4 regions of the Streptomyces sp. NA02950 genome follow, and region 1 is predicted to be linked to each of the others. Evidence: predicted binding sites of a transcription regulator. Region 1 holds the regulator's gene; each other region holds the start of a gene.
What was found. Region 1 encodes HrcA, which represses chaperone genes, less so after heat shock. Its sites were predicted from a motif close to TTNGCACTCNGNNNNNCNGAGTGCNAA; they were not measured.
Positions count from the first base shown of each region.

Region 2: groES (co-chaperone GroES) is a predicted target of HrcA. The motif match lies at 3,547-3,573, and genes of this name have one in related genera.
Region 3: HUT19_RS15345 (FmdB family zinc ribbon protein) is a predicted target of HrcA. The motif match lies at 4,277-4,303, and genes of this name have one in related genera.
Region 4: groL (chaperonin GroEL) is a predicted target of HrcA. The motif match lies at 3,078-3,104, and genes of this name have one in related genera.

Region 1 covers NZ_CP054916.1:6,282,328-6,288,000, reverse strand. Annotated here, with positions in the region: gene HUT19_RS27500 (nitronate monooxygenase) at 1-434, opposite strand, end outside; gene dnaJ (molecular chaperone DnaJ) at 714-1,850, opposite strand; gene hrcA (heat-inducible transcriptional repressor HrcA) at 1,851-2,867, opposite strand; gene HUT19_RS27485 (MBL fold metallo-hydrolase) at 3,044-3,781, shown strand; gene HUT19_RS27480 (DUF3097 domain-containing protein) at 3,804-4,631, shown strand; gene HUT19_RS27475 (Uma2 family endonuclease) at 4,624-5,208, opposite strand; gene hemW (radical SAM family heme chaperone HemW) at 5,291-5,673, opposite strand, start outside.
Region 2 covers NZ_CP054916.1:3,914,585-3,920,257, reverse strand. Annotated here, with positions in the region: gene HUT19_RS16730 (ATP-binding protein) at 1-1,436, shown strand, start outside; gene HUT19_RS16725 (helix-turn-helix domain-containing protein) at 1,904-2,143, shown strand; gene xerC (tyrosine recombinase XerC) at 2,234-3,496, shown strand; gene groES (co-chaperone GroES) at 3,722-4,030, shown strand; gene groL (chaperonin GroEL) at 4,125-5,673, shown strand, end outside.
Region 3 covers NZ_CP054916.1:3,605,952-3,611,624, forward strand. Annotated here, with positions in the region: gene HUT19_RS15335 (penicillin acylase family protein) at 1-2,435, opposite strand, end outside; gene HUT19_RS15340 (potassium/proton antiporter) at 2,656-4,179, shown strand; gene HUT19_RS15345 (FmdB family zinc ribbon protein) at 4,314-4,694, shown strand; gene HUT19_RS15350 (S-methyl-5'-thioadenosine phosphorylase) at 4,833-5,673, shown strand, end outside.
Region 4 covers NZ_CP054916.1:5,308,826-5,314,498, reverse strand. Annotated here, with positions in the region: gene HUT19_RS23315 (MurR/RpiR family transcriptional regulator) at 1-86, shown strand, start outside; gene murQ (N-acetylmuramic acid 6-phosphate etherase) at 181-1,125, shown strand; gene groL (chaperonin GroEL) at 1,326-2,951, opposite strand; gene HUT19_RS23300 (cold-shock protein) at 3,617-3,823, opposite strand; gene HUT19_RS23295 (MoaD/ThiS family protein) at 4,231-4,509, opposite strand; gene thrC (threonine synthase) at 4,506-5,673, opposite strand, start outside.

The DNA.
Region 1 (5,673 bases):
CCGGCCTTGGCCAGGGCGTCCAGGACATCTCGGGTGGGGCAGCCGAAGGTGAACGAGACCACCGGCGCCGGGTCGTCGAGCAGGATCGCCAGCTTCGCCTCGTACGCGTCGTCCACGCCCGCGTCGGGGTCGCCGAGCGGCGTCTGGTACCAGGTGGCCTCGCCCGCGAGCTGCTCGCGGTAGACCTCGATGGCGGCCGGGTCGGCGGTGGGCGGCTGCGGCATGAACAGATTGACGCCGAAGGGCCGGTCGGTCAGTCCGCGCAGCTGTTTGATCTCTTCGTACATCGCCTCCGGGGTCTTGTACCCGGCGGCGAGAAAACCGAGACCGCCGGCCTCGGAGACGGCGGCGGCCAGCGGGGGGCAGGACGCTCCGCCCGCCATCGGCGCCTGCACGATCGGATACCGAAAGAGATCGGTCAGCGCGGAGGACATGGCCACATCGTGTCATGTGCTCCGCACCGGCCGACAACCGGATCACCGCCGTCAGTGGGGATCCCGGCCGGACGCCTACCGCCCGTTGAACGCGTCCTCCAGGCGCGAGAACAGCCCCTGCCGGCCGGGCTTGGCCGCATCCCCCGGGGGACAACCCCCGAACCCCCGGCCGGACACCTACCGCCCGTTGAACGCGTCCTTCAAGCGCGAGAACAGCCCCTGCCGGCCGGGCTTGGCCGCATCCCCCGGGGGACAACCCCCGAACCCCCGGCCGGACACCTACCGCCCGTTGAACGCGTCCTTCAAGCGCGAGAACAGCCCCTGCTGACCGGGCTTGAACTCCCCGGTCGGCCGCTCCTCGCCGCGCAGCTTGGACAGCCGCCGCAGCAGCTCCTCCTGCTCCGCGTCCAGCTTGGTGGGGGTGGTGACCTCGACATGGACGATCAGATCGCCCCGGCCGCCGCCCCGCAGATGGGTGACGCCGCGCTGGTGCAGCGGGATCGACTGGCCGGACTGGGTGCCGGGCCGGATGTCGACCTCCTCCAGGCCGTCCAGCGTCTCCAGCGGCACCTTGGTGCCGAGCGCCGCCGCCGTCATCGGGATGGTCACCGTGCAGTGCATGTCGTCGCCGCGGCGTTGGAAGACCGGATGCGGGACCTCGTGGATCTCCACATACAGATCGCCCGCGGGCCCGCCGCCCGGGCCGACCTCGCCCTCGCCCGCCAGCTGGATCCGGGTGCCGTTGTCCACACCGGCCGGGATCTTCACGGTCAGGGTGCGCCGCGAACGGATCCGCCCGTCACCGGCGCACTCCGGACACGGGGTCGGCACCACGGTGCCGAAGCCCTGGCACTGCGGACACGGCCGCGAGGTCATGACCTGCCCCAGGAAGGAGCGGGTGACCTGCGAGACCTCACCGCGGCCGCGGCACATGTCACAGGTCTGCGCCGAGGTGCCCGGCGCCGCGCCCTCGCCGCTGCACGTGGTGCACACCACCGCGGTGTCGACCTGGATGTCCTTCGTGGTCCCGAACGCGGCCTCGCTGAGCTCCACATCGAGACGGATCATGGCGTCCTGGCCGCGCCGGGTGCGGGACCGGGGGCCGCGCTGCGAAGCGGTACCGAAGAAGGCGTCCATGATGTCGGAGAAGTTGCCGAAGCCCGCGCCGAAGCCACCGGCGCCGCCTCCTCCGCCCGCGCCCGACATCGGGTCCCCGCCGAGGTCGTAGACCTGCTTCTTCTGCGGGTCCGACAAGATCTCGTAAGCGGCGTTGATCTCCTTGAACCGCTCCTGGGTCTTCGGATCCGGGTTCACATCCGGGTGCAGCTCGCGGGCGAGCCGGCGGAATGCCTTCTTGATCTGGTCCTGCGAGGCATCACGCGGCACGCCCAGGACTGCGTAGTAGTCCGTCGCCACTTACGACTCCGCCAGGATCTGTCCGACGTAACGTGCCACTGCGCGTACCGCTCCCATCGTTCCGGGGTAGTCCATGCGGGTCGGTCCGACCACGCCGAGTTTGGCGACGGCCTCGTCGCCCAGACCGTAGCCGACCGCGACCACCGAGGTGGAATTCAGCCCCTCGTGAGCATTCTCATGCCCGATGCGCACGGTCATACCCGAGTCCTTGGCCTCGCCGAGCAGCTTGAGGAGGACGACCTGCTCCTCAAGTGCCTCCAGAACGGGCCGGATCGTCAGGGGGAAATCATGCACGAAACGCGTGAGGTTCGCGGTGCCGCCGATCATCAGCCGCTCCTCGGTCTCCTCCACCAGCGTCTCGAGCAAGGTCGCCAGCACCGTCGAGACCGTCCCCCGGTCCTCCTGCTCGAAGGACTCCGGAAGATCCTGCACCAACTGCGGCACATCCGCGAACCGCCGCCCCACGACACGGCTGTTGAGCCGGGCCCGCAGATCCGCGAGCGACTCCTCGCCCACCGGCGAGGGGCAGTCCACCATGCGCTGCTCGACCCGCCCGGTGTCCGTGATCAGCACCAGCATCACCCGGGCCGGGGCCAGCGGCAGCAGCTCCACATGGCGCACCGTCGAACGGGTCAGCGACGGGTACTGCACCACCGCGACCTGCCGGGTCAGCTGCGCCAGCAGCCGGACGGTGCGGCCCACGACGTCGTCGAGGTCCACGGCGCCGTCCAGGAAGTTCTGGATGGCCCTGCGCTCCGGCGTGGACAGCGGCTTGACTCCGGCCAGCTTGTCCACGAAGAGGCGGTAGCCCTTGTCGGTGGGGATGCGCCCGGCGCTGGTGTGCGGCTGGGCGATGAAGCCCTCGTCCTCCAGCGCGGCCATGTCATTGCGCACCGTGGCCGGGGAGACCCCCAGCCGGTGGCGCTCGGTGAGCGCCTTGGAGCCGACCGGCTCCTCGGTCCCCACATAGTCCTGGACAATGGCACGCAGCACTTCGAGTCTGCGTTCGCTGAGCACCCCGCGCACCTCCAGTCCAGCGGTCTCTTCAGGTCGTCCCCCTGGCACTCAACGGTCACGAGTGCCAGAACCCCTACGCCAGTGTACGGCGGGGTGCGGTGGCCGGGGCAAGAGCCGCCGTGTGGCGGAGGCCGCACGACCCGCCACGCTATCGCTCCGAGAGCTAGCGTCTCGGTATGGAGACGTGTTGGGAAGAGCCGCGGTGGCACGAGGCGGGCTGGGAAACCCTCGCCCCCGGGGTGGCCCGGCTGCGCATGCCGGGCTGGGACGAGACCGTCGGCGTGGTCGTCGGGCGGACGGACGTACTCGTCGTGGACACCGGGGCCACGCTGCGTGACGGTGCCGCGCTCCGCACCCAGATCACCCGGCTCGCCGGGCGCCGCCCGACCCGGATCGCGCTCACCCATCCGCATTTCGACCACGTCCTGGGCACGGCCGCCTTCTCGGGCTGCGAGGTGTACGGGGCCGCGGGCCTGGACGAACTGCTGCGTGCCGAGCGGGAGGAACTGCGCGAGTCGGCCATCCGGCAGGGTGTGGACCGGGGCGCCGCCACCGAGGCCGCCGACCACCTGGTCCTCCCCCACCACTCCGTCTCCGGGGAGGTCACCCTTGACCTGGGCGACCGGCCCGTGCTGCTGGCGAACGTCGGCCCCGGGCACACCGCCCACGACCTGGCGGTCCTGGTCCCCGGGCAGCCCGAGGTGGTCTTCTGCGGCGATCTGGTCGAGGAGTCCGGACCGCCGCAGGCGGGGCGCGACGCGATCCCCGCGCGGTGGCCGGCCGCCCTGGACCGGCTGCTGGCGCTCGGCGGCGAGGAGGCACGGTACGTCCCGGGCCACGGGTCCGTGGTGGACGCCGAGTTCGTCCGCACCCAGCGCGACGAACTGGCCGCCCGCTTCGGCGTGTCCCGCTGACTCCGCCGCTATCGTCAGCCGGGTGCGCAGCCGATACGACAACCCGGACCTGACCCCGCCCTGGAAGCGGCAGCAGCCCGCCCCGGAGGTCCCCGCCGAGCCGGACCTCGTCGTGGAGGAGGTCACCACCGGGTTCTGCGGGGCGGTGATCCGCTGCGAGAAGACCGCGCAGGGCCCGACGGTCACTCTGGAGGACCGCTTCGGCAAACACCGCGTCTTCCCCATGGAGCCGCGCGGCTTTCTGCTCGAGGGCCGCGTCGTCACGCTGGTACGCCCGCGCGCGACGGCCCCCGCCACGCCCCGGCGCACGGCTTCCGGCTCCCTCGCCGTACCGGGGGCGCGGGCGAGGGTGGCCCGCGCGGGGCGCATCTACGTCGAGGGGCGCCATGACGCGGAGCTGGTCGAGCGGGTCTGGGGCGACGATCTGCGCATCGAGGGCGTGGTCGTCGAGTACCTGGAGGGCGTCGACGATCTCCCCGCCATCGTCCGGGACTTCGCCCCCGGCCCGGACGCCCGGCTCGGCGTCCTGGTCGACCATCTGGTGCCCGGCTCCAAGGAGTCCCGCATCGCCGCCGAGGTCACCGGCGACCACGTACTGGTCGTCGGCCATCCCTACATCGACATCTGGGAGGCCGTGAAGCCGTCCTCGGCGGGCATCGCCGCCTGGCCCGAGGTACCGCGCGGCCAGGACTGGAAAACGGGCGTGTGCCGCGCCCTGGGCTGGCGGGAGAACACCGGCGCCGCCTGGCAGCGCATCCTCTCCTCGGTCCACTCCTACAAGGACCTGCGGCCGGAACTCCTGGGGCGGGTGGAGGAGCTGATCGATTTCGTGACGGTGGGGGTCAGCTAAGGGTGTGGAACTCGTCGGTCTCCAGCGTGAGGTCCAGCGCCTCGATGGTCACCGGGTCGCCGAACTCGCTGGCCCGCTCCGTCCAGTAGTCAGCCTCCTCACCGGCCCCCTTCGGCTCGGTGAGCAGAACGCACTTGGCGGCGATGGGGTCGATGATCAGGTAGGCGGGGATCTGCCCGGCCGCGTACACCGAGCGCTTGTCCTGGTAGTCACGGCGCGCGCTGGTCTTGGAGATGACTTCTACGACCATGGTGACCGCCGGGGCGGGCACGAGGCGCCCGGGGCCTTCGAACCCTCCACGCTCATAGACCACAAGATCCGGCTGCGGCTCACTAGCCTCGCCCGGGATCGCGATGTCCTGCGTCTGCAACCTATGCCATGCAGCGCGGGGGATCTGGTCCACCACAGACTCTACGATCGAATTGTTGACCCAGTCGGGCCCGGCCATCATCACGATTTCCCCCCGGATCAGCTCAGCCTTGAGCCCTTCGGGCACAGAGAGATCCTCGAATGCCTTTGCCATATGGTCCGCTCGGTCATCGGCCATGAGCTCCACCCGGTCGTCCACAGCGGTCATCGCGATGATCCCCCTTTTCCCAGCGCGCACTCAGCGTAGTCATATTCCTACCGCACCCCCTGCCACCGTCACCCTTCGAAGCTCAGTCCACCAGGTCCCGAACCACCGCGTCCGCCAGCAGCCGCCCCCGCAGCGTGAGAACGGCCCGGCCCTGCCGGTACGGCTCGGGGGCGAGCAGGCCGTCCTCCAGCGCCCGCGCGGCGGCCGCCGCGCCCGCCGGGCGGAGCAGGTCCAGGGGGCAGCCTTCGGAGAGCCGCAGTTCCAGCAGGACGCGCTCGACACGGCGTTCCTCGTCGGCCAGCACCTCGCGGCCCGCACCGGGCGACCGGCCCTCGCCGAGGGCCTGGGCGTACGCGCCGGGGTGCTTCACGTTCCACCAGCGGACCCCGCCCACATGGCTGTGGGCGCCGGGGCCCGCGCCCCACCAGTCGGCGCCGCGCCAGTACAGCTCGTTGTGGCGGCAGC
Region 2 (5,673 bases), 2.4 Mb from region 1:
CCGACTACGCGCAAGCGCACTTCCGGTACTTCCGCACCATCGACGGCACCGTGTACGCGCAGAGGAATGATCACCCCGTGGCCCGTCCGATCCGCTCCCAGGGCACGACGGGGAGCCACCGGCAGGAACTCATGGTCGGCCTCTTCAGGGACGGGGTCGGCGTGTTCAACGGCACGGCACTCAAGGAGGCGTTGGACTTGATCGAAGCACTCGCGCTGACCGAGGACGTACAGCCCACCCACATCCGCGTCGCCCCCGGGTTCGACGGCGCGACGTGGCTCGACTTGGGCCGCGATGACGGCAAGTCCGTCCGCATCCACCCCACCGGCTGGGACATCCTCACCCCCGACCCGCGGGAAGTCTGCTGGCGGCGCACCCAGCTCACCGGCGAACTCCCCCTGCCCGACAAGGACACCAACGGCAAGGGCATCGATCTCCTGCTCCGTCTGTGCAACTTCGCCAGCGCAGAGACCGAGTGCCTGGCCATCGCCTGGCTGATCGGCTGCCTGGAGCCGTCCGTGCCCGTGCCCGCGCCGTTCCTCACCGGCCCCCAGGGGGCGGGCAAGTCCACCGGCGGCCGGATGCTCGTGCGGATCATCGAGGGGATGAGCGGGGACCTGCGCCGGGCGCCGAAGGACGAGGAGAACATGATCACGGCCGTCGCCGCCGGATGGGTCACCGCCCTGGACAACCTCTCCCACCTGCCCCCGGACCTGTCCGACCTCATGTGCTGCATCGTGACCGGCGCCGAGAGCATCAAGCGCGCGCTCTTCACCGACGGCGACGTCGTCCGCTCCCGCTACCGACGGCCCATGCTGCTGACCGGCATCGACGTCGGCGTCATCCGCCCGGACCTCGCTGAACGTCTCCTCCCGCTCCGTCTCGTGCGGCCCCGGGTGCGGCGGACCGAGGCAGAGCTGTGGACCGAGTACGCGGAGATCCTGCCGGTAGTTCTCGGCTCCCTGCTGGACCTGACAGTGAAGGTGCGGGCCGCCGAGGCGGAGACCCCCACCGACCTGCGGATGGCCGACTTCGCCCACCTGTGCGCGCAACTCGATGCGGCTACCGGGTTCGGCTCGCTGGCCGCGTACCGGGCCAGCCTCGATGACCTCAACGACGACGTCATCGAAGGAGACCTCCTCGCGCAGACGGTCTTGAAGCACGCCGCCGGGCTCGATGCGGGCGCGGAAGTCCGTATGTCGTCCTCGGAGTGGCTGCACTGCCTCACCGGCCTCTACAGCGGCGAGGAGTGCCGTCCCCTGCCCAAGGGCTGGCCCACCACCGGCAAGGTCCTCTCCGACCGGCTCAAGCGGCTACAGCCGACCCTCGCCGCACGCGGCGTCCTCATCGACTGGGGCCGCACCAGCGCCGCCCGCTACATCGAGATGACCCGACCCCCGCTCCCGCCACCGAACGAGCAGGAAACGGCGTTCTGACCCGCGCCACCACGGCGCCACACCGCACAAGCAAGAGGAGCACCCCGCGCCTGGGCGGTGCTCCTCTTGCTGTTCCGGCGGCTTGCCGCCGCTGCACAAGACGCGCCGCGAAGCGGCTCCTTCTTCACGTCCTGAGCAGCACCGCACCACCACAGACACCACCCCCTCTTCTCTTCCTAAGAGAAGAGACCCTGCGTCACCCACGTCACCAGCCACCCCAACCCGGTCCCTGACCAGCGGCTACAGCGGTGACGCAGACGGCCAAACCTGCGTCATCCCGCGTCACCCGCGTCACGGGTGACAGAACCCCGCCCCGCCCTGTGACACGCCCCGAGCTGCCCGCGTCACCGCATAACCGCAGGTCAGAACCGCAAATGACGTGCGTGACGCGATGACGCAGAAATCCGCACCTCGGACAGGCGCAGACCCCCGAAACAGGACCCGCGCCCGCGCACGGAGGACACGTCATGAGCACCGCACGTGAACAGCCGGACCCGCGCGCCACGCTCCGCGCCGGGTTGCCGGACCGCTACCTCACCCCCGACGACATCGCCGAGATCTTCGAGGTGCCCAAGGAGACCGTCTACCAGTGGCGCAAGAAGCGCCTCGGCCCGCCCGGCTTCCGGATCGGCAAGCACCTGCGCTACGACCCTGCCGACGTCCATCGCTACGTCCGGGAGCGCAAGGCAGCTTCGGTCGCTGCCTGACCACAGACACAGCCCAACCACCCACGCCGCGGGGCGGGGCCACACGGCCCCGCCCCGCTCCCATGCACGCGCGAAGGGACCACAGCCTCCATGGCAGGCCACATCCAAGACCGCTGGTACAAGACCGAGACAGCCGACGGCAAAGCCCGCCGCGTCAAGACCGACCGTCACGGCACCGGCATGCGCTACCGCGCCCGCTACATCGGCCCCGACGGCACCGAGAAGAGCAAGTCATTCCCCGACAAACAGAAGCGGCTCGCCGACCAGTGGCTTGCCCACATCGAGGCCGACATGTCGCGCGGGCAGTACATCGACCCGACGGCCGGACGGATCACCTTCCGGCAGTACGCGGAGAAGTGGCACGCCTCGCAGACGACGAACGTGAGCACCCGCGACATGGTCGAGATGCGGCTCCGGCGGCACGCCTACCCGTACCTCGGCTCGCGCCCGCTCGGTTCGTTCCAGCCCGGACACATCCGGGATTGGGTCCACGCCTTGGAGCGGGCCGGGGTGGCTGGCTCCTACGGTCGCACGATCTACGCGAACGTTCGTGCCCTGCTGTCGGCCGCTGTGGACGACGGTCACCTGAACCGCAACCCGTGCGACGCCGGAACCGTCCGGGCGCCAGCGATCGAGCCGAAGCGGCTTGTCCCCTGGGAGGCTGATCGGGTTTTCGCGGTGCGGGACGGACTGCCTGAGATCTTCCGGCCCATGGTCGACCTTGCCGCCGGATGCGGGCTGCGGCAGGGGGAGGTCTTCGGCGTGGCCGCGGACGCCCTGAACTTCGAGGGCGAGACCCTGCACGTTCTGCGACAGGTCAAGCTGGTCCGGGGGAAGCCAGTGTTCGCCCCGCCCAAGTGCAACAAGATTCGGGACGTACCGCTGCCCCGTGCGGTGGCTGACGCCGTGCGTCAGCACGCCGAGGTCAATCCTCCGACCCCCGTCACCCTGCCGTGGCTGCGCCCGGACGGGCCACCGGTCACGCATCGACTGATCTTCACCACTCCGAGCGGTACCGCGGTCCGCCGGGAGAACTTCAACGTGGACGCCTGGAAACCCGCTCTGGTCGCCGCGGGGGTCATCCCGGAGCGGGAGCGGGGGGAGCGGTACGCCTCGGCCCGCGAACACGGCATGCACGCGCTGAGGCACTTCTACGCCTCCGTGCTGCTGGACGCGGGGGAGAGCATCAGGGCCGTGAGTGAGTACCTGGGGCACGCCGATCCCGCGCTCACCCTCCGGGTGTACGCGCACCTGATGCCGAGCAGTCAGGCGCGCACGCGGCGGGCGGTCGATAAGCTCTTCCAGTGGCCTGACCAGGGCAGAGACGGCCCAGAGACGGCCCAGGCAGCATGAGCGGTGCCCCCACCGGCGCTAGTGCGCTGGTGGGGGCACCCACCGTTCGCCTGGCACTCTAGTTGACTGAGTGCTAACCGCGTCATAATGTCGAGGCTGGCACTCGGCAGTACGGAGTGCCAGCCACACAGCGACGGGCAGGTCCGGCACCCGCGACGACGGATCCACCTGGTCGCCACCTCAGACAGTTAACCCCGTGAGATCTCCGAAGGGGGAGGTCGGATCGTGACGACCACCAGCTCCAAGGTTGCCATCAAGCCGCTCGAGGACCGCATCGTGGTCCAGCCGCTCGACGCCGAGCAGACCACGGCTTCCGGTCTGGTCATCCCGGACACTGCCAAGGAGAAGCCCCAGGAGGGCGTTGTCCTGGCCGTGGGCCCGGGCCGCTTCGAGGACGGCAACCGTCTTCCGCTCGACGTCGCCGTCGGTGACGTCGTGCTCTACAGCAAGTACGGCGGCACCGAGGTGAAGTACAGCGGCGAGGAGTACCTCGTCCTCTCGGCTCGCGACGTCCTCGCGATCGTCGAGAAGTAATCACCGAAGTTTTGCCTATGAGCCGCGCCCCGGTGCCCGTGTCACAGATACCCGGGGTCGGGGCGCGGTTCGTTTGAGAGGACATACGCAACTCATGGCGAAGATCCTGAAGTTCGACGAGGACGCCCGTCGAGCCCTCGAGCGCGGCGTCAACAAGCTGGCGGACACGGTCAAGGTGACCATCGGCCCCCGCGGCCGGAACGTCGTCATCGACAAGAAGTTCGGCGCGCCGACCATCACCAACGACGGTGTCACCATCGCCCGTGAGGTCGAGGTCGACGACCCGTACGAGAACCTGGGCGCCCAGCTCGTCAAGGAGGTGGCGACCAAGACCAACGACATCGCGGGTGACGGCACCACCACCGCCACCGTGCTGGCCCAGGCGCTGGTCCGCGAGGGCCTGCGCAACGTGGCCGCCGGTGCCTCCCCGGCCGCCCTGAAGAAGGGCATCGACGCCGCGGTCAAGGCCGTCTCGGACGACCTGCTGGCCACCGCCCGCCCGATCGACTCCAAGACCGACATCGCCGCCGTGGCCGCGCTGTCCGCCCAGGACAAGCAGGTCGGCGAGCTTATCGCCGAGGCGATGGACAAGGTCGGCAAGGACGGTGTCATCACCGTCGAGGAGTCCAACACCTTCGGCCTGGAGCTGGACTTCACCGAGGGCATGGCCTTCGACAAGGGCTACCTCTCGCCCTACATGGTGACCGACCAGGAGCGTATGGAGGCCGTCCTCGACGACCCGTACATCCTGATCCACCAGGGCAAGATCGCCTCGATCCAGGACCTGCTGCCACTGCTGGAGAAGGTCATCCAGGCCGGCGCCAGCAAGCCGCTGCTGATCATCGCCGAGGACGTGGAGGGCGAGGCCCTGTCCACCCTCGTCGTCAACAAGATCCGCGGCACCTTCAACGCCGTCGCGGTGAAGGCCCCGGGCTTCGGCGACCGCCGCAAGGCGATGCTCGGTGACATGGCGACCCTCACCGGCGCCACCGTCATCGCCGAGGAGGTCGGCCTCAAGCTGGACCAGGCCGGTCTGGACGTGCTGGGCACCGCCCGCCGCGTGACCGTCACCAAGGACGACACCACCATCGTCGACGGTGGCGGCAAGGCCGACGATGTCGCCGGCCGGATCGCCCAGATCAAGGCCGAGATCGAGACCACCGACTCCGACTGGGACCGCGAGAAGCTCCAGGAGCGTCTGGCGAAGCTGGCCGGCGGTGTGTGCGTGATCCGCGTGGGCGCGGCCACCGAGGTCGAGCTCAAGGAGAAGAAGCACCGTCTGGAGGACGCCATCTCCGCGACCCGCGCCGCGGTCGAGGAGGGCATCGTCTCCGGTGGTGGCTCCGCCCTGGTCCACGCCGCCAAGGTGCTCGAGGGCAACCTCGGCCTGGAGGGCGACGAGGCCACCGGTGTCGCCGTGGTCCGCCGCGCCTCGGTCGAGCCGCTGCGCTGGATCGCCGAGAACGCCGGTCTCGAGGGCTACGTCATCACCGCGAAGGTGGCCGAGCTCGAGAAGGGCCACGGCTACAACGCGGCCACCGAGGAGTACGGCGACCTGGTGAAGGCGGGCGTCATCGACCCCGTCAAGGTCACCCGCTCCGCGCTGGAGAACGCCGCGTCGATCGCCTCGCTGCTGCTCACCA
Region 3 (5,673 bases), 2.7 Mb from region 1:
GTCTGGTTCTTCAGCGTCAGCCGGTGCAGCCGGCCCCAGCTCCAGCTGTTGATGTCCTTGCCCAGCTTGGCGGTGAGCTCCGAGCGCGCGTCCTTCATGGCGATCTTCAGCAGCTCGTCACGGTTGTGCGAACCGGGGTCGAGACGGGAGCCCGGCGACTTCCACCAGTCGTTGCGCGGCTCCTTGAGGAGCTTGCGCACCACCTCGTACCAGCGGTCGCCGCCGTCGGGCTGGGCCATGTCCGGATCGCGCAGGCCGCATTCGCGCACCAGCCGGGTGTTGCCGTCCAGGTCCTCGAGCGGGCCGGAGTCGTCGGCCGGGCGCACCCGCAGGCACTGTCCCTTGACCCGCAGCTCCTTGGGGAGCTTGTTGCCGAAGGCGAGCGTGAGGGTGTTGCGCCAGACGGCGTTGAAGTACGCGGCGGCCGCCGAGTCGGAGTCCTGGGTGTAGTCCCAGCTCTCCAGCAGCTTCTGGGCCTCTCGGACGTAGTTGTCCTTGATGTCGATCTTCAGCAGATAGGGCGTCAGCAGCTTGGCGATCTCACTGCTGTCGTCCATCTGCATGGACTGCATGTCCTCGGTGGAGACCTTGCCGCCGTCCTTGATCTTGGACTGGATCAGATCGCTGATGCGCTGGCTGCGCGCGCCGTAACCCCAGTCGTCCGTCAGCAGGTACGGGTACTTCTTCTTGTCGATGACGGCCTGGTTGGCGGTGACGATGTAGCCGCGCTTGGGGTTGAGCTCCCAGGGCAGTGCCGACTGCGGAATGTACTTGCGCCACTTGTAGCGCGAGTCCCAGCCGGGCGCCGGGTAGCGGCCGTCACCCTTGGCGCGCACCGGGATCTTGCCGGGCGCCTGGTAGCCGATGTTGCCCTTGGTGTCGGCGTAGATCAGGTTCTGCGAGGGGACGTCGAAGTCGCGGGCGGCCTTGCGGAAGTCGGTGAAGTTCCGGGCGGTGTTGAGCCCGAAGACGGCGTCCATGGAGTTGGACGGGGACAGCGCGGTCCACTTCAGCGCCACCGCGTAGCCGTCGCCGCGGTCGGGGGCCACATCGTCGGCGCCACGGCCGACCGGGGCGGCCTTCCCGACGTCGGCCAGCTCCTCGTCGCGGTCGGAGACGATCGGTCCGTTGTTGGTGGTGCGGACGGTGATGGTGCGGCTCTTGCCGCCCGCGACCTTGATGGTCTCCTCACGGGTGGTGAAGGGTTGCTGCTTGCCGTCGTAGAGGTAGCTGTGCGAGGTGACCTTCTCCAGATAGAGGTCACTGACGTCGGCGCCCAGGTTGGTCATGCCCCAGCTGATGTTCTGGTTGTGACCTATGACGACGCCCGGCATGCCCGCGAAGGTGAAGCCCGCCGTGTCGTACGGGCAGGAGCTGCTGACCTGCTTGCAGTGCAGGCCCATCTGGTACCAGACGGACGGCAGCTGCGGGGCGAGGTGCGGGTCGTTGGCCAGCAGCGGCTTGCCGCTGGTCGTGTACCTGCCGTCGATGACCCAGGAGTTGGAGCCGATACCGGTGCCGTTCGGGCCGAGCAGCGCCGGGATCTTGTCCAGGGTCCTGGAGAGCGAGGACAGCCCGGTCTGGAGGCCCTGGGCGGTGCTGCCGGCGCCGGGAGCCGTACCGGTGCCCCCCGTACCGCTGGTGCCGCCCGTGGTGGTCGCCTTGGGGTCGAACTCCTCGGTGGCCTCGTCGAGCGCGCCGTCCTGGACGATCGGCTTGTTCCGGCCGTACGGGTACGACGGGTAGAGGTCCTCTATCTGGTCCGCGTCCAGCCTGCTGGACGCCAGGGCGCGGTCCACCTCGTCCTGCATGTTGCCGCGCAGGTCCCAGGCCATCGCCTTGAGCCAGGCGACAGAGTCGACCGGGGTCCACTTCTCCGGCTTGTAGCCCTCGTTCTTGAAGTCCAGGGCCGCGTACTCGACGGACAGTTCCTTGCCCGAGTGGTCCTTGAGGTAGGCGTTGACCCCGTCGGAGTAGGCCCGCAGATACTTCTTGGTGGCGGGCGACAGCTTGGTGTCGTACTCCTGCTTGGCCACCCGGTGCCAGCCCAGGGTGCGCAGGAACGCGTCGGTCTCCACCTGGCCGGATCCGAACATCTCCGAAAGCCGGCCGGACGTCATATGCCGGCGGACGTCCATCTCCCAGAAGCGGTCCTGGGCCTGGACGAACCCCTGGGCGCGGAACAGGTCCTCGGGAGTGCCGCCGTAGAGCTGCGGTATCCCGTAGCCGTCACGCTTGACCTGGACGGGCCCCGAGAGCCCCTTCAGCTGAAGCGATCCCGTGGTCTCCGGGAAGGAGGCACGCACGGTACTGATACTCCAGTACGTGCCGTAGCCGACGCCTCCGACGAGCAGCAGCACGACTGCGATCACGATCAGGCGGAGACGTCGGCTCTTCTTCTTTTTGGGAGAAGAGCCGGTTTTGTTGGCGGGCATCGCTGTCCTTCGAGGGGCAGGGTGATCCTGGAGTGCTGGAGCAACCATAGGCGCAGCGCTGTCTCCGCCCCTACGCGGAGTCATGACTGACGCCCGGCACCGGCCACCGGGCCGGGTCATTACAGCCCGGCCCACCACCCTGACCGGAGGCGCGCGTCAAGAACCCGTAAAATGTTAGGCAAGGCAACGAAGTTCCGGTCGGCCGGGTGCCGCTCACGCGATCCCCGCCGCTCCTGCGAGAAAGGTTCGGCCCCTGACTGTCCACCACCTCAATGAACTGCTGCTGGTCTGCTCGCTCGTCCTCCTCGTCGCGGTGGCGGCCGTCAGGCTCTCCTCCCGCAGCGGGCTGCCCACCCTGCTGATCTACCTCGGGCTCGGCGTGGCCATCGGCCAGGACGGCATCGGGGTCAAGTTCGACGACGCCGAGCTGACGCAGATCCTGGGCTATGCCGCCCTGGTCGTGATCCTGGCCGAGGGCGGTCTCAGCACGAAGTGGCGGGAGATCAAACCCGCCCTGCCGATGGCGGCGGCACTGTCCACCGCCGGCGTCGCGGTGAGCGTGGGGGTCACCGCGGCGGCGGCGCACTATGTGGTGGGACTGGACTGGCGGCAGGCGCTGATCATCGGCGCGGTGGTGTCCTCCACGGACGCGGCGGCGGTCTTCTCGGTGCTGCGCAAGGTGCCGCTGCCCAAGAAGCTCACGGGCGCCCTGGAGGCCGAGTCCGGCTTCAACGACGCCCCGGTGGTGATCCTGGTGGTCGCCTTCTCCACCCAGGGGCCCATCGACCCCTGGTACTTCCTGATGGGCGAGATCGCCCTGGAACTGGCGATCGGCGCGGCAATCGGGCTCGCGATCGGCTGGCTCGGCGCCTACGGTCTGCGGCACGTGGCGCTGCCCGCCTCCGGCCTCTACCCGATCGCGGTGGTGGCCATCGCCGTGACCGCCTACGCGGGCGGCGCGCTGGCGCACGGCTCCGGCTTCCTCGCCGTCTATCTCGCCTCGCTGGTCCTGGGGAACGCCCGGCTGCCGCACTGGCCGGCGACGCGCGGCTTCGCCGAGGGGCTCGGCTGGCTCGCCCAGATCGGCATGTTCGTACTGCTCGGTCTGCTGGTGACACCGCACGACCTAACCGATGACATCTGGCCCGCGGTGGTCGTGGGGCTGGTGCTGACGGTGATCGCCCGGCCGGTGTCGGTCCTGGTCAGCACGGCGCCGTTCCGGGTGCCGTGGCGGGAGAAGGCGCTGCTGTCCTGGGCCGGGCTGCGCGGCGCGGTGCCCATTGTGCTGGCGACCATCCCGATGGTCGGTGAGGTGCCCGACAGCTGGCGGATCTTCAACATCGTCTTTGTGCTGGTGATCGTCTACACGCTGGTCCAGGGGCCGACGCTGCCCTGGCTGGCCACCCGGCTGCGGCTCGGCGAGCCGGAGGAGGCGTCGGACCTCGGGATCGAGTCGGCGCCACTGGAGCGGCTGCGCGGCCATCTGCTGTCGGTCTCCATCCCCCAGGACTCCAAGATGCACGGGGTCGAGATCGGCGAGCTGCGGCTGCCGCCCGGGGCCGCGGTCACCCTGGTCGTCCGGGACAAGGCCAGCTTTGTGCCGTTGCCCTCCACGGTGCTGCGGCGCGGCGACGAACTGCTGGTGGTGGCCACGGACCCGGTGCGCGACGCGGCGGAGAAGCGGCTGCGGGCGGTGGGGCGCGGCGGCAAGCTGGCGGGCTGGCTGGGGACGGGTGGCGGCTGAGCGGGGGCACCGGGGGCGGCGGCGCAGCGTGGGATCGATCACCGTGTGGCTCGATCCAGTGGACTGACGGGCCGGAATACTGCACTATGGAGCGTCGTTAGCACTCATTGAGTGAGAGTGCCAGGAGGAAGTACGTGCCGACCTACCAGTACCAGTGCACCGCGTGCGGCGAGGGCCTCGAGGCGGTGCAGAAGTTCACCGACGACGCGCTCACCGAGTGCCCCAGCTGCCAGGGACGCCTGAAGAAGGTGTTCTCGGCGGTCGGCATCGTCTTCAAGGGCTCCGGCTTCTACCGGAACGACAGCCGCTCCTCCGCCAGCGGCTCGAGCGGTGCTTCGGCCAAGCCCGCGGCGAAGAGCGACAGCGGCAGCTCGTCGTCCGCTTCCTCGTCCTCGTCCTCGGACTCGTCGTCCGGGTCGGGTTCTTCGTCCTCGTCGGCGTCCAGCTCGTCGTCGTCCAGCTCGTCGTCGTCCACGTCGCGCTCCTCGGCGAGCAGCGCCACGTCGGCCGCCTGATCTTCCGCCGCGCCACCCCGCCGTCTTCCTGGAGACGGCGGGGTGGCGCGCGTCGTACGGCGGTTGGGCGTCGTACGGCGATGTGTGCGTCCTACGGCGGGTGTCGAACCGGCGGGCACCGCTGGCTAGGGTGATCACATGGCCGAGACCAGCAGCAGGCAAGCAGACATAGGGGTCATCGGGGGATCCGGGTTCTACTCGTTCCTCGACGATGTGACCGAGATCACCGTTGAGACTCCCTATGGGGCACCGAGCGACACGCTCTTCCTCGGCGACGTCGCGGGACGGCGGGTCGCCTTCCTCCCCCGCCACGGCCGCAAGCACCATCTGCCGCCGCACCGGATCAACTACCGCGCCAACCTGTGGGCTCTGCGCTCGCTCGGTGTGCGGCAGATACTCGGGCCGTGCGCGGTGGGCGGGCTGCGGCCGGAGTACGGGCCGGGGACGCTGCTGGTGCCGGACCAGCTCGTGGACCGTACGAAGGGACGCGTCCAGACCTACTTCGACGGTGAGCCGCTGCCGGACGGCCGGATCCCGAACGTGGTGCACACGACCTTCGCCGACCCGTACTGCCCGGTGGGGCGGAAGGCGGCCGTCGAGGCGGCGCGCGGCCGCGCGTGGGAGCCGGTGGACGGCGGGACGATGTGTGTGGTCGAGGGGCCGCGCTTCTCCACCCGGGCGGAATCGCGCTGGCATGCCGCCCAGGGCTGGTCGGTGGTGGGTATGACCGGCCATCCGGAAGCCGTGCTCGCCCGTGAACTTGGGCTCTGCTACACGTCGTTGTCGCTGGTGACCGATCTGGACGCGGGGGTGGAGACGGGCGAGGGGGTCACCCACACCGAGGTGCTGAAGGTGTTCGGGGAGAACATCGGGCGGCTGCGCGAGGTGCTCTTCGACGCGGTGGTCAGGCTGCCGGAGAGCTCCGAGCGGGACTGCCTGTGCACCCGCGCGCACGACGGCTGGGACCTGGGGATCGAGC
Region 4 (5,673 bases), 970 kb from region 1:
GTACGTACGAGTCCGCGGCGCCCGCGCTGTCCGCCTCGTACGAGGCGCTCGCCCATCGGCACGATCCTCGTCCCGGCCACCGCTGACCACAGCCCGTATCAGAGACCCCCGAGCCACCCCCGAGTCATCCGCACCCCACCCACCCCCCGCCACGCTGACTATGGGAAAGAGCCGTTTCGCATGACTTCCGCCGCCGACCAGGGCCCGGTACAGCTCCGGGCCCAGCTGGAGACCCTCACCACCGAGGCGTTCCGCCCCGAACTCGCCGAGATCGACCGGCTCGAGACGCTCGAGATCGCCCGGATCATGAACGGGGAGGACGCCACCGTCCCCACCGCCGTCGCCGCCCAGCTCCCCCGCATCGCCGCCGCCATCGACGACATCGCCGCCCGGATGGCCCGCGGCGGCCGGCTGATCTACGCGGGCGCGGGCACCGCGGGGCGGCTCGGGGTGCTCGACGCGAGCGAGTGCCCGCCCACCTTCAACACCCGGCCGGGCCAGGTGCTCGGGGTGCTCGCGGGCGGTCCGGAGGCCATGGTGGTCTCCGCCGAGGGGGCGGAGGACAGCAAGGAGCTGGCCGCCGAGGACCTCGACCGGCTCGGTGTGGGCGAGCACGACGCGGTCGTCGGCGTCTCGGCCTCCGGCCGCACCCCGTACGCCGTCGGCGCGGTCGGGCACGCCCGGTCCAGGGGCGCGCTCACCGTCGGGCTGTCCTGCAACGCGGGCTCGGCGCTCGCCGCGGCGGCCCACCACGGGATCGAGATCGTGGTGGGACCGGAGCTGGTCACCGGCTCGACCCGGCTGAAGTCGGGCACCGCCCAGAAGCTGGTGCTCAACATGATCTCGACCATCACCATGATCCGGCTGGGCAAGACCTTCGGGAATCTGATGGTCGATGTGCGCGCTTCCAACGAGAAGCTGCGCGCACGCTCGCGCCGGATCGTCTCGCTGGCCACCGGCGCCCCGGAGGAACGGATCGAGAGCGCGCTCGCGGCCACCGACGGCGAGACGAAGAACGCCATCCTCACCATCCTGGGCGAGGTGGACGCGCCGACCGCCGAGAAGCTGCTCGGTGAGGCGGGCGGCCATCTGCGCGCGGCCCTGGAGGCGGCCCGGGCTCGGTAAGCGCTCCGCAGGGAGCGCCGCGAGGTGCCGTCATGCCTCCGCGGCTGCGTCGTGGCTGGTCGCGCCCACGCGGCGGAGCCGCACATCGACACAGCCCCGCCCCCTTCACAACGGGCCGGAGAAACGCCGTCGGGGCGGCACCCCTGGGAGAGGGTGCCGCCCCGACGTTCAGGACGGTTGGACCGACGAGGGATCGTCGATCAGAAGTCCATGTCACCGCCCGGCATGCCGCCCGGAGCGCCCGCCGCGGCGGCCTTCTCCGGCTTGTCGGCGATGACGGCCTCGGTGGTCAGGAACAGCGCGGCGATCGACGCGGCGTTCTGGAGCGCGGAGCGCGTGACCTTGGCCGGGTCGATGATGCCCTCGGCGATGAGGTCGACGTACTCGCCGGTGGCCGCGTTGAGACCGTGGCCCGGGGTCAGGTTGCGCACCTTCTCCACCACGACGCCGCCCTCGAGACCGGCGTTGACCGCGATCTGCTTCAGCGGGGCCTCGAGCGCCAGGCGGACGGCCTGGGCGCCGGTGGCCTCGTCGCCCTCGAGCTCCAGCTTCTCGAAGACCGACACGGTCTGGAGCAGGGCCACGCCACCACCGGCGACGATGCCCTCCTCGACGGCCGCCTTGGCGTTGCGCACCGCGTCCTCGATGCGGTGCTTGCGCTCCTTGAGCTCGACCTCGGTGGCGGCACCGGCCTTGATGACGGCCACGCCGCCGGCCAGCTTCGCCAGGCGCTCCTGGAGCTTCTCGCGGTCGTAGTCGGAGTCCGAGGACTCGATCTCGGCGCGGATCTGGTTGACGCGGCCCTGCACCTGGTCGGTGTCGCCGGCGCCGTCCACGATGGTGGTCTCGTCCTTGGTGACGGTGACCTTGCGGGCGCGGCCGAGCAGGTCGAGACCGGCGTTCTCCAGCTTGAGGCCGACCTCCTCGGAGATGACGGTGCCACCGGTGAGGATGGCGATGTCACCGAGCATGGCCTTGCGGCGGTCACCGAAGCCCGGAGCCTTGACGGCGACGGACTTGAAGGTGCCACGGATCTTGTTGACGACCAGGGTCGCCAGGGCCTCGCCCTCGATGTCCTCGGCGATGATCAGCAGCGGCTTGCCGGACTGCATGACCTTCTCGAGCAGCGGGAGGAGGTCCTTCACGCTGGTGATCTTCGAGTTGACGATCAGGATGTACGGGTCGTCGAGCGACGCCTCCATACGCTCCATGTCCGTCGCGAAGTACGGGGAGATGTAGCCCTTGTCGAAGCGCATGCCCTCGGTGAGCTCGAGCTCGAGCCCGAAGGTCTGCGACTCCTCGACGGTGATGACGCCTTCCTTGCCGACCTTGTCCATCGCCTCGGCGATGAGCTCACCGATCTGGATGTCGGCGGCGGAGATGGAGGCGGTGGAGGCGATCTGCTCCTTGGTCTCCACGTCCTTGGCCTGCTCGAGCAGCTGGGCGGAGACGGCCTCGACGGCCTTCTCGATGCCGCGCTTGAGGGCCATCGGGTTGGCGCCCGCGGCAACGTTGCGGAGGCCCTCCTTGACCAGCGCCTGGGCGAGGACGGTCGCGGTCGTCGTGCCGTCACCGGCGACGTCGTCCGTCTTCTTCGCGACCTCCTTGACCAGCTCGGCGCCGATCTTCTCGTACGCGTCCTCGAGCTCGATCTCCTTGGCGATGGACACACCATCGTTGGTGATCGTGGGGGCGCCCCACTTCTTCTCGAGGACGACGTTGCGGCCCTTGGGGCCGAGGGTGACCTTGACGGCGTCGGCGAGCTGGTTCATCCCGCGCTCGAGGCCGCGCCGCGCCTCCTCGTCGAACGCGATGATCTTGGCCATGTGAAGTGGTCCTCCCAAGACGGGGTGGATTGCTCCGGACCGCGCTGGCGCCCGCGACGGACGGCCTGCCTGCCGTACGGTTCCTTGCCCCGTATGGCATTGGCGGGCCTCACCGACCCGGTCCTTCTGTCACTCTCACTCTCAGAGTGCTAACGCCAATGATTAGCACTCGACCCATGAGAGTGCAAGCGCCCGTAGGGCGTCGATGGGGGGTGGCGGCCGGGCGACGGGTGGGCGCAAGCGCCCGTAGGGCGTCGATGGGGGGTGGCGGCCGGGCGACGGGTGGGCGCAAGCGCCCGTAGGGCGTCGATGGGGGGTGGCGGCCGGGCGACGGGTGGGCGCAAGCGCCCGTAGGGCGTCGATGGGGGGTGGCGGCCGGGCGACGGGTGGGCGCAAGCGCCCGTAGGGCGTCGATGGGGGGTGGCGGCCGGGCGACGGGTGGGCGCAAGCGCCCGTAGGGCGTCGATGGGGGGTGGCGGCCGGGCGACGGGTGGGCGCAAGCGCCCGTAGGGCGTCGATGGGGGGTGGCGGTCGGGCGACGGGTGGGCGCAAGCGCCCGTAGGGCGTCGATGGCCGGGCGAGGGGCGGCGACGCCAGAGGGCCCGCGCCCCCGGTGCGGGGTGCGGGCCCTCCGACAGTCCAGTCAGCTGCGTCGCGTCGGCGCGTCAGCCAACGGCCACGCGGACCATGTCGGCCTGCGGGCCCTTCTGACCCTGCGAGATTTCGAACTCCACCCGCTGGCCTTCCTCGAGGGTGCGGTAGCCGTCCATCTGGATCGCGCTGTAGTGGACGAACACGTCCGCACCACCGTCGACCGCGATGAAGCCGTACCCCTTCTCCGCGTTGAACCACTTGACGGTGCCCTGAGCCATTCCTAACTCCCCTATTGCTGGCCCTTTTGCGCAGGACCGCACTCCGCGGACCCGGGTCAGACCTCACCCCCCGGTCAGGAGGGTGTGCGCCGGAACGCGTCGACCGCCGCTGAATGTATCCGTCCCAACGCCCTCTGCAACAGGTCAATCGGACGAGAATTCTGGGGACGGCCGTTGGCCCAGAAGTGAAGGATTCTCACGAATGTGGGGCAACTCGGGCCGGACATAGGACACCAACCCGACAAATCATGCTTACATTTCGCGCACAACTTGACGAGTTCCGTATGCGGTTCCAGCCTCCGGCCGGTTCGGAATCTGGCCAACTGTATCGCGGTTCCACACATGGAATCGCCCCGTCCGTTTTTCTCCGGACGAGGCGATTCCGATGGTGAGGAGGTGATCGGGGGTCAGCAGCCGCCCGCGACCGCCGGGATGATCGAGACCCCGGCGCCGTCCGGCGTGGCCGTGGCCAGGCCGTCCGCGAAGCGCACGTCGTCGTCGTTGACGTAGACGTTCACGAAGCGGCGCAGCTTGCCGGTGTCGTCCAGGACGCGGGCGGAAATGCCCTGGTGGTTCTTCTCCAGGTCCGCCAGGACCTCGGCGAGGGTCCCACCCTCGGCGCTGACCTCGGCCTGGCCGCCGGTGTAGGTGCGGAGGATGGTCGGGATTCGGACATTAACACTCATACGAGGCCAGCCTCTCGGAACGAGTCAAGGGTGGGGCGGATGGTGGCGGAGGGGCCCGTGGTGGGGGCCACCGCGTCGAGGGTCTTGAGGCCGTCGCCGGTGTTGAGGACGACGGTCGTCAGAGCCGGGTCGAGGAGCCCGTCCTCGATCAGCTTCTTCGTCACGCCGACGGTGACGCCGCCCGCGGTCTCCGCGAAGATCCCCTCGGTGCGGGCCAGCAGCTTGATGGCGTCGACGATCTGCTCGTCGGTGACGTCCTCCACGGCACCGCCGGTGCGCCGCGCGATGTCCAGGACGTACGGGCCGTCCGCCGGGTTGCCGATGGCCAGCGACTTGGCGATGGTGTCCGGCTTCTGCGGACGCACCACGTCATGACCGGCCTTGAACGCGGCGGAGACCGGGGAGCAGCCTTCGGCCTGGGCACCGAAGATCTTGTAGGGCTTGTCCTCGACCAGACCGAGGGCGATCAGCTCCTTCAGACCCTTGTCGATCTTGGTGAGCTGGGAGCCCGAGGCGATCGGGATGACGATCTGGTCCGGCAGCCGCCAGCCGAGCTGCTCGCAGATCTCGTAGGCCAGGGTCTTGGAGCCCTCGCCGTAGTACGGCCGCAGATTGACGTTGACGAAGCCCCAGCCCTCGCCCGCCGGGTCGCCGATCAGCTCGCTGCAGAAGCGGTTGACGTCGTCGTACGTGCCCTCGATGCCGACCAGGTCACCGCCGTAGACGGCGGCCATGACGACCTTGCCCGCCTCCAGGTCGTGCGGGATGAAGACGCAGGAGCGGAAGCCCGCGCGGGCGGCCGCGGCGCCGACCGCGCCCGCGAGGTTGCCGGTGGAGGAGCAGGACAGAGTGGTGAAGCCGAAGGCACGGGCGGCCTGGACGGCGATGGCGACGACCCGGTCCTTGAAGGAGTGGGTCGGGTTGCCGGAGTCGTCCTTGATGTGCAGCTCACCGGTGACACCGAGCTCACGGGCGAGGTTGTCGGCCTTGACCAGCTTGGTGAACCCTGGATTCAGGCTGGGTGTGTCCGCCACGTCCGCCGGGACCGGAAGGAGCGGGGCATAGCGCCAGATGTTGTTCGGACCGGCCTCGATGCGCCGGCGCAGCCCCTCCGGGTCGCCGGTCGGCAGCTCATACGCGATTTCGAGGGGGCCGAAACACGCC